Regions from separate parts of the Mesorhizobium sp. BR1-1-13 genome, predicted to be linked through region 2. Evidence: predicted binding sites of a transcription regulator. Region 2 holds the regulator's gene; the other holds the start of a gene.
The links. Region 2 encodes LexA, which represses DNA repair genes until DNA is damaged. Its sites were predicted from a motif close to TGTTCNNNNTGTGTTCNG; they were not measured.
Positions count from the first base shown of each region.

Region 1: the regulator LexA is predicted to act here: its motif matches at 1,468-1,485, upstream of LB533_RS05655 (PA0069 family radical SAM protein).

Region 1 covers NZ_JAIUIH010000002.1:248,924-254,452, reverse strand. Annotated here, with positions in the region: gene LB533_RS05660 (ribonuclease HII) at 1-97, opposite strand, end outside; gene LB533_RS05655 (PA0069 family radical SAM protein) at 239-1,393, opposite strand; gene LB533_RS05650 (glycosyltransferase) at 1,544-2,068, shown strand; gene LB533_RS05645 (GFA family protein) at 2,217-2,789, opposite strand; gene moaB (molybdenum cofactor biosynthesis protein B) at 2,786-3,340, opposite strand; gene LB533_RS05635 (4-(cytidine 5'-diphospho)-2-C-methyl-D-erythritol kinase) at 3,327-4,205, opposite strand; gene LB533_RS05630 (hypothetical protein) at 4,256-4,441, opposite strand; gene LB533_RS05625 (S49 family peptidase) at 4,579-5,442, opposite strand.
Region 2 covers NZ_JAIUIH010000010.1:101,118-106,646, forward strand. Annotated here, with positions in the region: gene kynA (tryptophan 2,3-dioxygenase) at 1-466, shown strand, start outside; gene kynU (kynureninase) at 530-1,777, opposite strand; gene LB533_RS21995 (TetR/AcrR family transcriptional regulator) at 1,780-2,451, opposite strand; gene lexA (transcriptional repressor LexA) at 2,917-3,657, shown strand; gene LB533_RS22005 (ComEC/Rec2 family competence protein) at 3,651-5,529, opposite strand, start outside.

The sequences.
Region 1 (5,529 bases), on a different contig from region 2:
GCCACAGACCTTCGGCCATCGCCTTCGTCTCGAAGGAGAAATCGGGTTTCTCGACGATTTCGAAGAGAGGCGGAGAATCAGAACGCGCGCGAGCCATGTTGCGGCGAGGTTCGCATCGGCTCTGATTCTCCGCAAGTCCCTCCGGGTCGGGTGGGGCGCCGGACCGGGAGGGCACCGTCTGCAGGCCGGGGCAGGCCGGACGGGATTTTTCGCCACGGCGGCAAACAGCCGCGGTCGTTCAAAGCAGCATCAACTGCTCCTGGTCCTTGCCGGCGGCGACGAACTGGTCGGTCCGCAGCGTGCGCCGCTCGGCATTGAGGCCGAGTCGCTTGGCGGTGATTTCGAAGCGCCGGCCGATCTGCCAGGCGTAAGGACCTGCGCCCTTCATGCGCTTGCCCCATTCCGAATCGTAATCCTTGCCCTCGCGCATCGAGCGGATCAGCGACATCACATGGCGATAGCGGTCGGGATAGTGGCGTAGCAGCCAGTCCTTGAAGATCGGGCTGACCTCGAGCGGCAGGCGCAGCACGACATAGCCCGCCTCGCGTGCGCCGGCATGGTGCGCCGAATCGAGGATGCGTTCCATCTCCTGGTCGGTCAGCCCGGGGATGATCGGTGCCACCATGACCGAAGCAGGGATGCCGGCATCCGCAAGCTGCCTGATCGCCTCCAGCCGCTTGGTCGGCGTCGAGGCGCGTGGCTCCATGGTGCGCGCCAGCATGCGGTCGAGCGTCGTCACCGACAACGCCACCTTGGCGAGGCCCCGTTCGGCCATGCGTGACAAGATGTCGATATCGCGCGTCACCAGGGCGGATTTGGTGACGATGCCAACCGGGTGCCCGCGCGCCTCCAGCACTTCGAGGATCTCGCGCATGATCCGGTACTGCTTCTCGATCGGCTGGTAGGGATCGGTATTGGTGCCGATGGCGATGGTCCGCGGCTGGTAACCGTCCTTCGACAGTTCCTTGTCAAGCAGGCGCGCCGCGTCCGGCTTCGCGAACAGCTTGGATTCGAAATCCAGCCCCGGCGACAGGCCCATGAAACTATGCGTAGGCCGCGCAAAGCAGTAGACGCAGCCATGCTCGCAGCCGCGATAGGGATTGATCGAGCGGTCGAAGGAGATGTCGGGCGATTCATTGCGGGTGATGATGGTGCGCGGCTTCTCGACCTGCACCTCGGTCTTGAAGGGAGGCAGTTCCTCCAGCGAGTTCCAGCCATCGTCGAAGACATGCCGGCTGACGGGCTCGAACCGACCGGACGGGTTGATGCCTGCCGACCGGCCGCGGTTGCGGTCCGGACGCACGCGCATGCCGCTCTGCTCGATCATCGCGTTGGCCATCTCGGCTCGTCCTGCTCCGAAGGCGGCAATGTCGGCGCGCATGATCGGTTCCATCTTCGCCCGCTCCCAGGGACTGTCCATGTTGCTTCGAATCGCTCTGCTCATGAATTTAATCCTATTTACCAGGCCAGAACAAAGCAAGAACTTTTTATGGTGCGCCGCAAAAACTGGCGCTGCGTTCCGCTTTCCGCTATTCGGCAAACGATGCTCACCGTTCTCATCGAGACCCACAATGACGAGGAGGGCCTCGCCCGCACGCTGGCGACGCTGATTGGCGGCGCGGTCGAGGGCGTGGTGCGCGAGGTCATCGTCTGCGACACCGGTTCCACCGACCAGACCCATCGCGTCGCCGAGCATGCCGGTTGCCAGTATGCGACCGACGGGGTCGCGGCAGCCATCCGGCATGCGAAGGGCGATTGGCTGTTGCTGCTGGAACCGGGTGCGCGACTGGTCGACGGATGGATCGACGAGGTCGTTGCGCATACCGCGAGGCAAACCATGGCGGCGCGGTTTTCACGCACACGCGCCGGCCGCGCGCCATTCCTGGCCCGGATCTTCTCGGGAAATCGGGCCTTGGCCGACGGGCTGCTGATCAGCAAGCGCCAGGCCGCGTCCTTGTCGAAAAAAGCCGGCGGCGCCGAGGCCCTCGCTCGCGGCCTGGCGACCAAGCGGCTGGATGCCGAAATCTGGGCCGCTCCGGCAAAACAAGAGCACCGCCCGTCCAAATGATTTTGCAGCTGCCCTGTCTACATGCGTTGCACATGTGACGCGCAGCTAGCTTCCGATCACGCGGGTGCCGGCGCGCAGGCCGCGGCTGATGATGGAAGTGGTTTCGGCGTCTCGCGGCCCTGGCGCCGACGTTTCCACGGCGAGCCGGTTATTCGCTAAAGCGCATTTCGACGGGCATCCAGCGAAGGCGACGCCTGGCTTGGCGCTGTGCCTTGCTTTCCGCGCCGTAGTCCACAGGGATCGGTTCCTGACTGAACCACCTTCGATCGTCCAGGGCGTTGATGATGACGATTGCTCTGGCATCGTCCTCTCCGGCGATTGCGGCGGTATAGACGCCGCATTCGCCGCAGATCAGGTAGTCGGCCGTCCCCAATCCAAAACGGTATTTCTTCAATCGCCGGACGTCCTTGACTGAGATGATCAGCCTGCCGTCCGGATCGGCGACGGCGCGCGAGCCATGCCTGGTACAGAACGAGCACTGGCAGGCGCGGACCTCGATTTTCGATGGATCGAGCTCGGTTGAAAATCGAAGGCGTATGTTGCCGCAATGGCACCCGCCACTATGCACAGTCATCGCATCCATCCCGTCGTCAACGGCGATGGCCGCCGCCGCGAGACGATACGTCCTGCCGCATCCGGTTTGGAATGGCCTTTCGAAGGCGAAGGTGGTGTTCTGCCTGGCAAACGCGGCTTGAAACCAGCGCGTTGCCTCGGCTTTCACGGAGCCGACATGCCGCGCCGCAGGTGCTCGTCCAGGCGCGGCATGATCTCGACGAAGTTGCAGGGCATGTGCCGGTAGTCGAGCTGCGCCTTCAAGATGCCGTCCCAGGCATCCTTGCAGGCGCCGGGCGAGCCCGGCAGCACGAAGACGAAGGTGGCGTTGACGACGCCGCCGGTCGCCCGGCTCTGGATCGTGGAGGTGCCGATCTTGTCGTAGGAAATGCGGTGGAACACCTCGGAAAAGCCGTCCATGCGCTTTTCGAAGATCGGCTCCAGCGCGTCCGGCGTCACGTCGCGCCCGGTGAAGCCGGTGCCGCCGGTGGTGATGACGACGTCGATGTCCTTGTCACGCGACCACGCCAGAACCTTGTCGCGGATCTTGTCGCGGTCGTCGGTGACAATGTCGCGGGCGGCGAGGATGTGGCCGGCTTCCGCGATACGATCGGCCAGCGTCTGGCCGGACCTGTCGTCGGCAAGGCTGCGCGTGTCGGAAACGGTCAGCACCGCGATGCGCACGGGGATGAAAGAACGGTTCTCGTCAGTCCTGGCCATGGGCATCTGCCTCCGCCGTCATGCTGCGCGTCGCGGCGACGAACCAGTCGGGTTGCCGGGCGCGGATGTCCGCGGCCGCGCGCTTGGCGACGTTGCCGGTCTCGAACAGGCCGAAGCACGTGGCGCCGGAACCCGACATGCGGGCAAAACCGGCTCCGGCCTTGCTCAGCACCGAAAGTGCCTTGCCGATAGCGGGCTCGATGGCGCGGGCCGCGGGCTCAAGGTCGTTGCGCGTGATCTCCAGCCAGTTGCGCAGGCCGTGGAAGTCGATCACGCGCGGCAGCGGCGGCAGCGCGTCATTGTCGCGCCGCGACAGCGCGTTGAACACGTCGGCTGTCGAGACCGCCTTGCCGGGATTGACCAGCACCAGTCCGAGCGCCGAGAAATCGGGCACGATCGATAGCTCCTCGCCGATGCCGCGCGCGATCAGCGGCCTGGCCGCCAGGCACATGGGAATGTCAGCGCCGAGCGAAAGCCCGATCCGCGCCAGCGCGGCTTCGTCGATGTCGAGTTGCCAGGTCGATGCCAGGCCGCGCAGCACCGCTGCCGCATCACTCGATCCGCCGCCGACGCCGGAGGCGACCGGCAGGTTCTTTTCGAGCCTGATGGCGACCGGCGGCGTGCTCCGAAGACCGGCCGCCTGCCGCAGCGCGTCGCGCGCCCTGAGCACCAGATTGCTGCCGTCGACAGGAACATCCGGAGCGTAGCGGCCGGACACGCTGAAATCGTCTCGTTCGGCAAGCGCGATCTCGATCCTATCGCCAAAGCGCGTGAACACCGCCAGGCTTTCGATCAGGTGGTAACCGTCATCGCGCCTGCCGGTGACGTGCAGAGCAAGGTTTATCTTGGCGGGCGCCGGCCACATCCGGACGCGCTGACCGGATTCCAGGCTCTCGATTGCGAGTGAAATGAGGATCAGTCCTTGGCCAGCCGGTACTCGCCGGTCTTCGGATCCTTCACCAGCGTCCCCATCGCGCCGTTTGCCGTCTGCTTTTCGGTGCGCCGCACCTTGGCGGTTACACGCTCGGCCTCGCGGATAAAGGTGCGGTAGCCAAAATAGGCGGCGATCCCGACGACGGCGAAGAAAATGATCTGCGGCATATCAAAACTCCTCCCACGCTGGGCCGGCGAAGGGCGGCCGGTCGGGTCGGTTGGCGCATGTCGTCCAAAGACGGGTTCTGGAGAAAAACGACATGCATGGAACTTCGGGGTTCATGCTAGACGGTTTTGCCGGGTTTTCAAAGCCCGAAGCGCGCCCACAGAGCGCGCTCTTGCGCCGCATCTATCACGCCGCCGGTGGCAGCGGCGGCAATATCGGGCGCCGAAAAGCCCTTGCTCGAGCCGAACAGCCCGAAGCGGCCGAACAAACCGCGCGGTGCCGAGATCAGCCTGAGTTGAGTTTTCGCCCCGAACCGCGTCTTGAGCACGGATCGCATGTCGCCGAGCGCATCGACAAGCCCAAGCTCCAGGCCCCGCTTGCCGGTCCAGAACAGGCCCGTGAACAGGTCGGGATCGTCCTTGAGCTTGGTGCCGCGCCGCTCCTTGACCAGATCGATGAAGGTTTCGTGCACTTCGAGCTGCAGCGCCTTCAGCCGTTCGATGTCTTCCTTCTTCTCGGGCTTGAACGGATCGAGCACCGACTTGTTCTGCCCCGCCGTGTGGACGCGGCGCTCGACGCCGATCTTCTTCATCAACTCCGGGAAGCCGAACGAGGCCGAGACCACGCCGATCGAGCCGACGATGGACGATGGGTCGGCGAAAATCTCATCGCCGGCCACCGCGATCATGTAGCCGCCGGAGGCAGCGACGTCCTCGACGAAGACCAGCACCTTTCTGTTCTTCTCGATCGCCAGGTCGCGGATGCGCTTGAAGATCAGCCGCGACTGCACCGGCGAGCCGCCGGGCGAATTGATGGAGATGGCGATCGCAGGCGCGTCGAAGGAAAACGCCTTTTCGATCAGGCCGGCGGTGGAGGCAAGCGACAGGCTCGGACGGAACGGGCCGCCGCCCGCCAGGATGGTGCCGTGCAGCCGGATGACCGGAATGGTGACGACTGTGGAACGCCAGGATTTCGGCAGCAGGCGGTTGAAAAGGCGTTTCACTGAGGTCGATCTCCGCTCGATGGGTTGCCAGCATGTAGGAATTTCAAGACCAACGGCAATGCCGCGGCCATCGCGGCCAGGTTGTGT
Region 2 (5,529 bases):
GTGGCAGTACCGTGCCATCGAGTTCATGGCCGGCAACCGCAATCTCGCAATGCTTGGACCGCACAAGCACCGGCCAGACCTCAGCGAGAAACTGGAGGCGATCCTGGCGCAACCGTCGCTCTACGACGAGGCGCTGCTGCTGCTCGCCCGCAACGGCTTCGACATCGGTGGCGACGCAAGGCGTACGGACTGGCGCGAAGCGCGGACCGAGAACGAAGAGGTCCTTGTCGCCTGGCAGACCATCTACCGCGACCCGCAACGCTACTGGATGTTCTACGAACTCGCCGAGAAGCTGGTCGACTTCGAGGATTATTTCCGCCGCTGGCGCTTCAACCACGTCACCACGGTCGAGCGCATCATCGGCATGAAGCGCGGCACCGGCGGCACATCAGGCGCGTCCTACCTGAAGAAGATGCTGGAGGTCGAACTATTCCCGGAGCTGTGGAAGGTTCGTACCCGGCTCTGACGTAGCTTTGCCGAGTGCAGATCGTTATCTCGAAAACGCTGCGCTTTTCTGAGCGACGGGCTCTTAAGTCACCGCCGCCTTGACGGCGAAACGCGCCTCCTGCCAGGCGTCCGTGCGCAAAATGTCTTCCAGCACCTCGACCGCCTGCCAGACATCGACATAGCCGACATAAAGCGGCGTGAAGCCGAAGCGAATCGTGGATGGCGCGCGAAAATCGCCGATCACGCCGCGCTCGATCAAGGCCCGCATCACCTGATAGCCGTGCCGGTGGAGGAACGACACCTGGCTGCCGCGCTCATTGCCGTCGCGCGGACTTTCGAGTTCGAGGCCGTAGGCGCCGCATTTTGCCTCGACGAGCTGGATGAACAGATCGGTCAATGCGATGCTCTTCCTGCGCACCTCTGCCATGTCGACGTCGTTCCAGACATCGAGCGCCCCTTTGAGCGCGCGCATCGACAGCACAGGCTGCGTGCCGCAGAGAAACCGGCGAATGCCGGTGCCGGCAGCAAAACCCTGTTCGAAGGCGAATGGCCGCGCATGGCCCCACCAGCCGCTGAGCGGCTGGCGGACATCGCCATGGTGGCGCTCGGCCGCGTAAATGAAGGCCGGGGCACCCGGGCCGCCATTGAGATATTTGTAGGTGCAGCCGACGGCGAAATCGGCGTTCGAACGGTCGAGCTCGACGAGCAAGGCGCCGGCGGTATGGCAGAGATCCCAGACGATCAGCGCGCCGGCTTCATGCGCCCTGCGCGTCAGCGCGACCATGTCGCGCAGCTGCCCGGATTTGTAGTTGACGTGGTTGACCAGGATGACCGCAACCCGCTCGTCGATCAGTTCTTCTATGGACGGCGCATCGACACCCTCGAGCCGCAGCACCGTGCCCGGCCGTGTCGAGGCAACGCCCTCGGCCATATAGAGATCGGTCGGAAAGCTGTCCCCCTCGGCGACGACGACCGACCTGTCCGGCCGCATCCCGAGTGCCGCATGCAGCACCTTGTAGATGTTGATCGAGGTGGTATCGCAGACCACCGTCTGGCCGGCGGCGGCCCCGATCAGGCGCCCGAGCTGGTCGCCGAGTTCGACCGGCATGTCGAACCAGCCGGCGGTGTTCCAGGCGCGGATCAGATCCTGCGCCCACTCCTGCGTGGCGGCCTTCTGCAGCTCGCCGAACACGGCGGGGGAAGCGGCGCCCAGCGAATTGCCGTCGAGATAGATCACCCCTTGAGGCAAGGTGAAGCGGTCACGCATGGCACGCAGCGGATCCGCGGTGTCCATTGCCTCGATCGCTGCGAGATCGGGAATTTTGCTCATGGTCACGATGTTCCTCGGTGAGAAGAGCGCCCCGGAAACGGGCCGGCTGTTTTGCCGCCGGGGCAAGGGCTGGCCGCATAGAGGCGCAAGAACAGGGTGAACGCCCGGTTCGATCTTTGCTCGATTTCCGGCCGAGGCAACTCCTCGAGCACCCCGACGATCCGGCGAACCTGGAGATCGCCGATCAAAAGACTGATGTAGATGTCGGCGGCTTCGACAGGATCGTCACAGGCGATCAGGCCGGCCCGACTTGCGGTTCGAAGCAGGTCGCCGACAAGCGGCATTATGGTATTGCGGCCGAATTGCGCGATCGATTGGCCCAGCGTGCCTGTATCGTTGACGTCGCCGGCTGCGGCGCGATTGAGCGCCACCGCCTTGTCGCCCGTCACAAGGGTCAGCAGGACTGGCCCGAGCGAATTCAGGGTTTCGAGTGGATCGCGCGCTTGGTGAAGAGCGTCCTCCAGCAGCTTCCTTGCTTCTCCCGCATTGGCTTCGATCAAGGATCGAAACAGGACCTGCTTGTTGCCGTACCAGTTGTAAAGGGTTTCGTTCGAGGCCGATGCCCGCTTGGCGATGGCAAGCAGGGAGGCGCTTTTGTAGCCGGTTTCCCGGAGCACCGCATAGGCGGCCTCCTCTATCCGTTCGCGTCGCGCGGCCTGCTTCGGCGTGGTCATTGGTGTTCCTCTTCGAAAACCGTACATTATTATACGGTTTAGTCAAGCGAACGGGAAGCAAGGAGCGAACGAACGCAGCCCGTCGCGTCCGGTGATGTCTGGCCACTTTCCGGCAGGAAGTTGGCATTTTGGTTTCGTTTCGTTCACGAGCCGCGGAGATTTTGATCCGCCCCGAAAGGCAGCCGGCACCTGCCGGTCACACAGTTTTCAGGCTTGTACCAAGAGTGGAGATCGGCCGGGCCACAGGCCATTAACCAAAATAGTTTCAAAGAGCCTGAGAGCGCATTGACGACGGATCGCGTTGGCAGGATGCTGGCTGCGGGAGGGCGTTTCGTTTCCGCCGCCTTAACAAATTCATTAAACTTTAAATGGTTGCGGAACACAACTGGAACAGATAGTGTTTGTTCTGGGTTTGTTTTCTGATTCTGGTTCCAGACCCTTCGTGCAATGCCTTTGGGGGCCGCCATGCTCACGCGCAAGCAACATGAACTCTTGATGTTCATCCATGAACGGCTGAAGGAAAGCGGCATTCCGCCGTCCTTCGACGAGATGAAGGAAGCGCTGGACCTCGCCTCCAAGTCGGGAATTCATCGGCTGATCACAGCGTTGGAGGAGCGCGGCTTTATTCGCCGCCTGCCCAACCGGGCGCGCGCACTGGAGGTGCTGCGCCTGCCGGACTCGATCGCGCCGGGTCTTAACGCGGCAAAGAAGTTCTCCCCGAGCGTCATCCAGGGCAGCCTCGGACAGGGCAGCCCTAGCCGGCAGATCAAGCCGGCGACGTCTTCGCGTCTGCCCGCTGCCGGCAATGACGACGACGCGGTTTCAGCGGTGTCGATCCCGGTCATGGGCCGTATCGCTGCGGGCGTGCCGATCGACGCTATCCAACATCAGACGCATTCCATTTCGGTGCCGCCGGACATGATCATGGGCGGCGAGCACTATGCGCTGGAGGTCAAGGGCGATTCGATGATCGAGGCCGGCATCTTCGACGGCGATACGGTCATCATCCGCAACGCCGACACCGCAAGTCCCGGCGAGATTGTCGTGGCCCTGGTCGACGAGGAGGAAGCGACGCTGAAGCGCTTCCGTCGCAAGGGCGCCTCGATTGCGCTTGAGGCCGCCAATCCGGCCTATGAAACACGTATTTTCGGACCGGACAGGGTCAAGGTGCAAGGCAAGCTGGTCGGACTGATCAGGCGCTACTGAGCGGGTTCGGCGGTGGGCTTTTCGGGTTTACGGTAAGGCGGCAGTCCCCTTGCCTCACGTGAAAATTTTCGCTGTTCGTGCCAGGGCCGATATGGCCTGTCGACGGCAAAGCTGACCTGGGCCGGTGCCGTCGCCGATTGCTGGTCGAAGAATACGGCGGCACTTCCCTTGCGAGCGAGCTGCCGCTTGGTGATGACGAGAACCAGCGGATTGTGGCAGGGGTCGTAGCCCCCGGGGTCGTTGATGACGATCAGATCCGCATAGGCGCAGGCCCTCCAGGCATCCTTGCGATCCTCCACCTGCGCAATGATCGCCCCGGAGGGATGCCGGGCCATGCACAGGCCGGTGAAACAATAGAAAGGCGCTCCCGCCGGAAGTTGCGCGGGATCGAAGATGTCGAACTGTCCGTCTCCGCTGCCGAACAGCTCCGGCGCAACGATGGTTTCGGATTTCAGCGCGCGTTTCCAGTTGTCGACCGTGAATTCGTTCGGGCGCGCCCGGTTGATCGCGAGCTCGCCGCCGCCGATCGGCAGCGCCACCAAGCGGGCATCCTCCGAAATCAGCACGTCCGGCGTGCGCGTGTCCGAGACGGTCAACAGGCCGGCGAGCGCGAAGGGAAGTGCCGCCAGCCGCAGCCATGTCGTGGCCATCGTCGCGATGACCAGGGCGATCGCCACCAGAAGAACGGATTGCTGCGAAATCAACCCGACCGCGTCGACCGGCGAGCGTTGCGAGATCCATCCCGATATGGCGATCATCGCGGTCAGTCCCTTGCCCATCAGATAAAGCGATGGTCCATCGAACCCGAACGGCATCAGCAGCGCACTGGCAACCGCAAGAAACATCACGACGGAAACGATCGGCATGACTGCAAGATTGGCGAACAGGCTGAGCGGCGACACGCGCTGGAAATGCCAGATGGCGAAAAGCGCCGTGGCGCTTCCCGCGATGATCGAGGTCATTGCCAGCCCACCTGTCGCCAGCAGCAGTTTTCGCGTCAGGAGGCCGGGCAAGGTCCGTTGCGGCGGCGGGGTCCGCGCTTTGTCGGCTTTGCGATCCGACCAGCCGGCATAGGCGCCGACCAGGGCCGCGGTGGCGGCGAACGACATCTGGAAGCTCGGCCCTACCACCTCGTGCGGCGACACCACGATGACGGCGATCGCCGAAATCGCCAGGTTGCGCATGGTGAGTGCCGCACGATCGAACAGCACGGCGATCAGCATCACCGCCAGCATGATGAAACTCCGTTCGGCGGCAACGACGACGCCTGAAATGACGAGATAGGCAGCGATCGAGAAAAGGGCGGCTGCGGCCGCGTATTTCTTGACCGGCCGACGGGAAGAGAAGTTCGGGAACAAGGCGAAGCCGCCGCGCAGCAGACCCATGACTGTGCCGGCGACCAGCGCCATGTGCAGCCCGGAGATGGAAATGATGTGATAGATGCCGGTGCGTCGCATCGCTTCGTTGATCTCGTCGGGAATACCTGCACGCACACCCACGATCAGCGCCGCGGCGATCTCGCCCTCGGCGCCGCCGATGCTGCCTCTGATATGGTCGGCAATGGTTTCGCGAGCGCTCTCGATCGCGGCTGAAAGGCCAGCCAACAGCGGCCTGTCATCGGCCGAGACGATTTTGGGGTTGCCGAGAAAGAAGCCGCTGGCGCCGATGCCGGCGAAGTAGCTGTCGAAGGAAAAGTCATAGCTGTCCGGCCGCACCGGTCCGGTTGGCGGCAACAGCCTGGCATAGCCGGTCACGAGGGACCCGGCGGTCACTTCAGCCGGCACCTTGCGCGCCGAAAGGCGAACGCGCTCCGGCGCGTAGCGCAGTTTCGGCCGCGCGGTCGATGTCACGTCGATGGTCAGCCGGATGCGG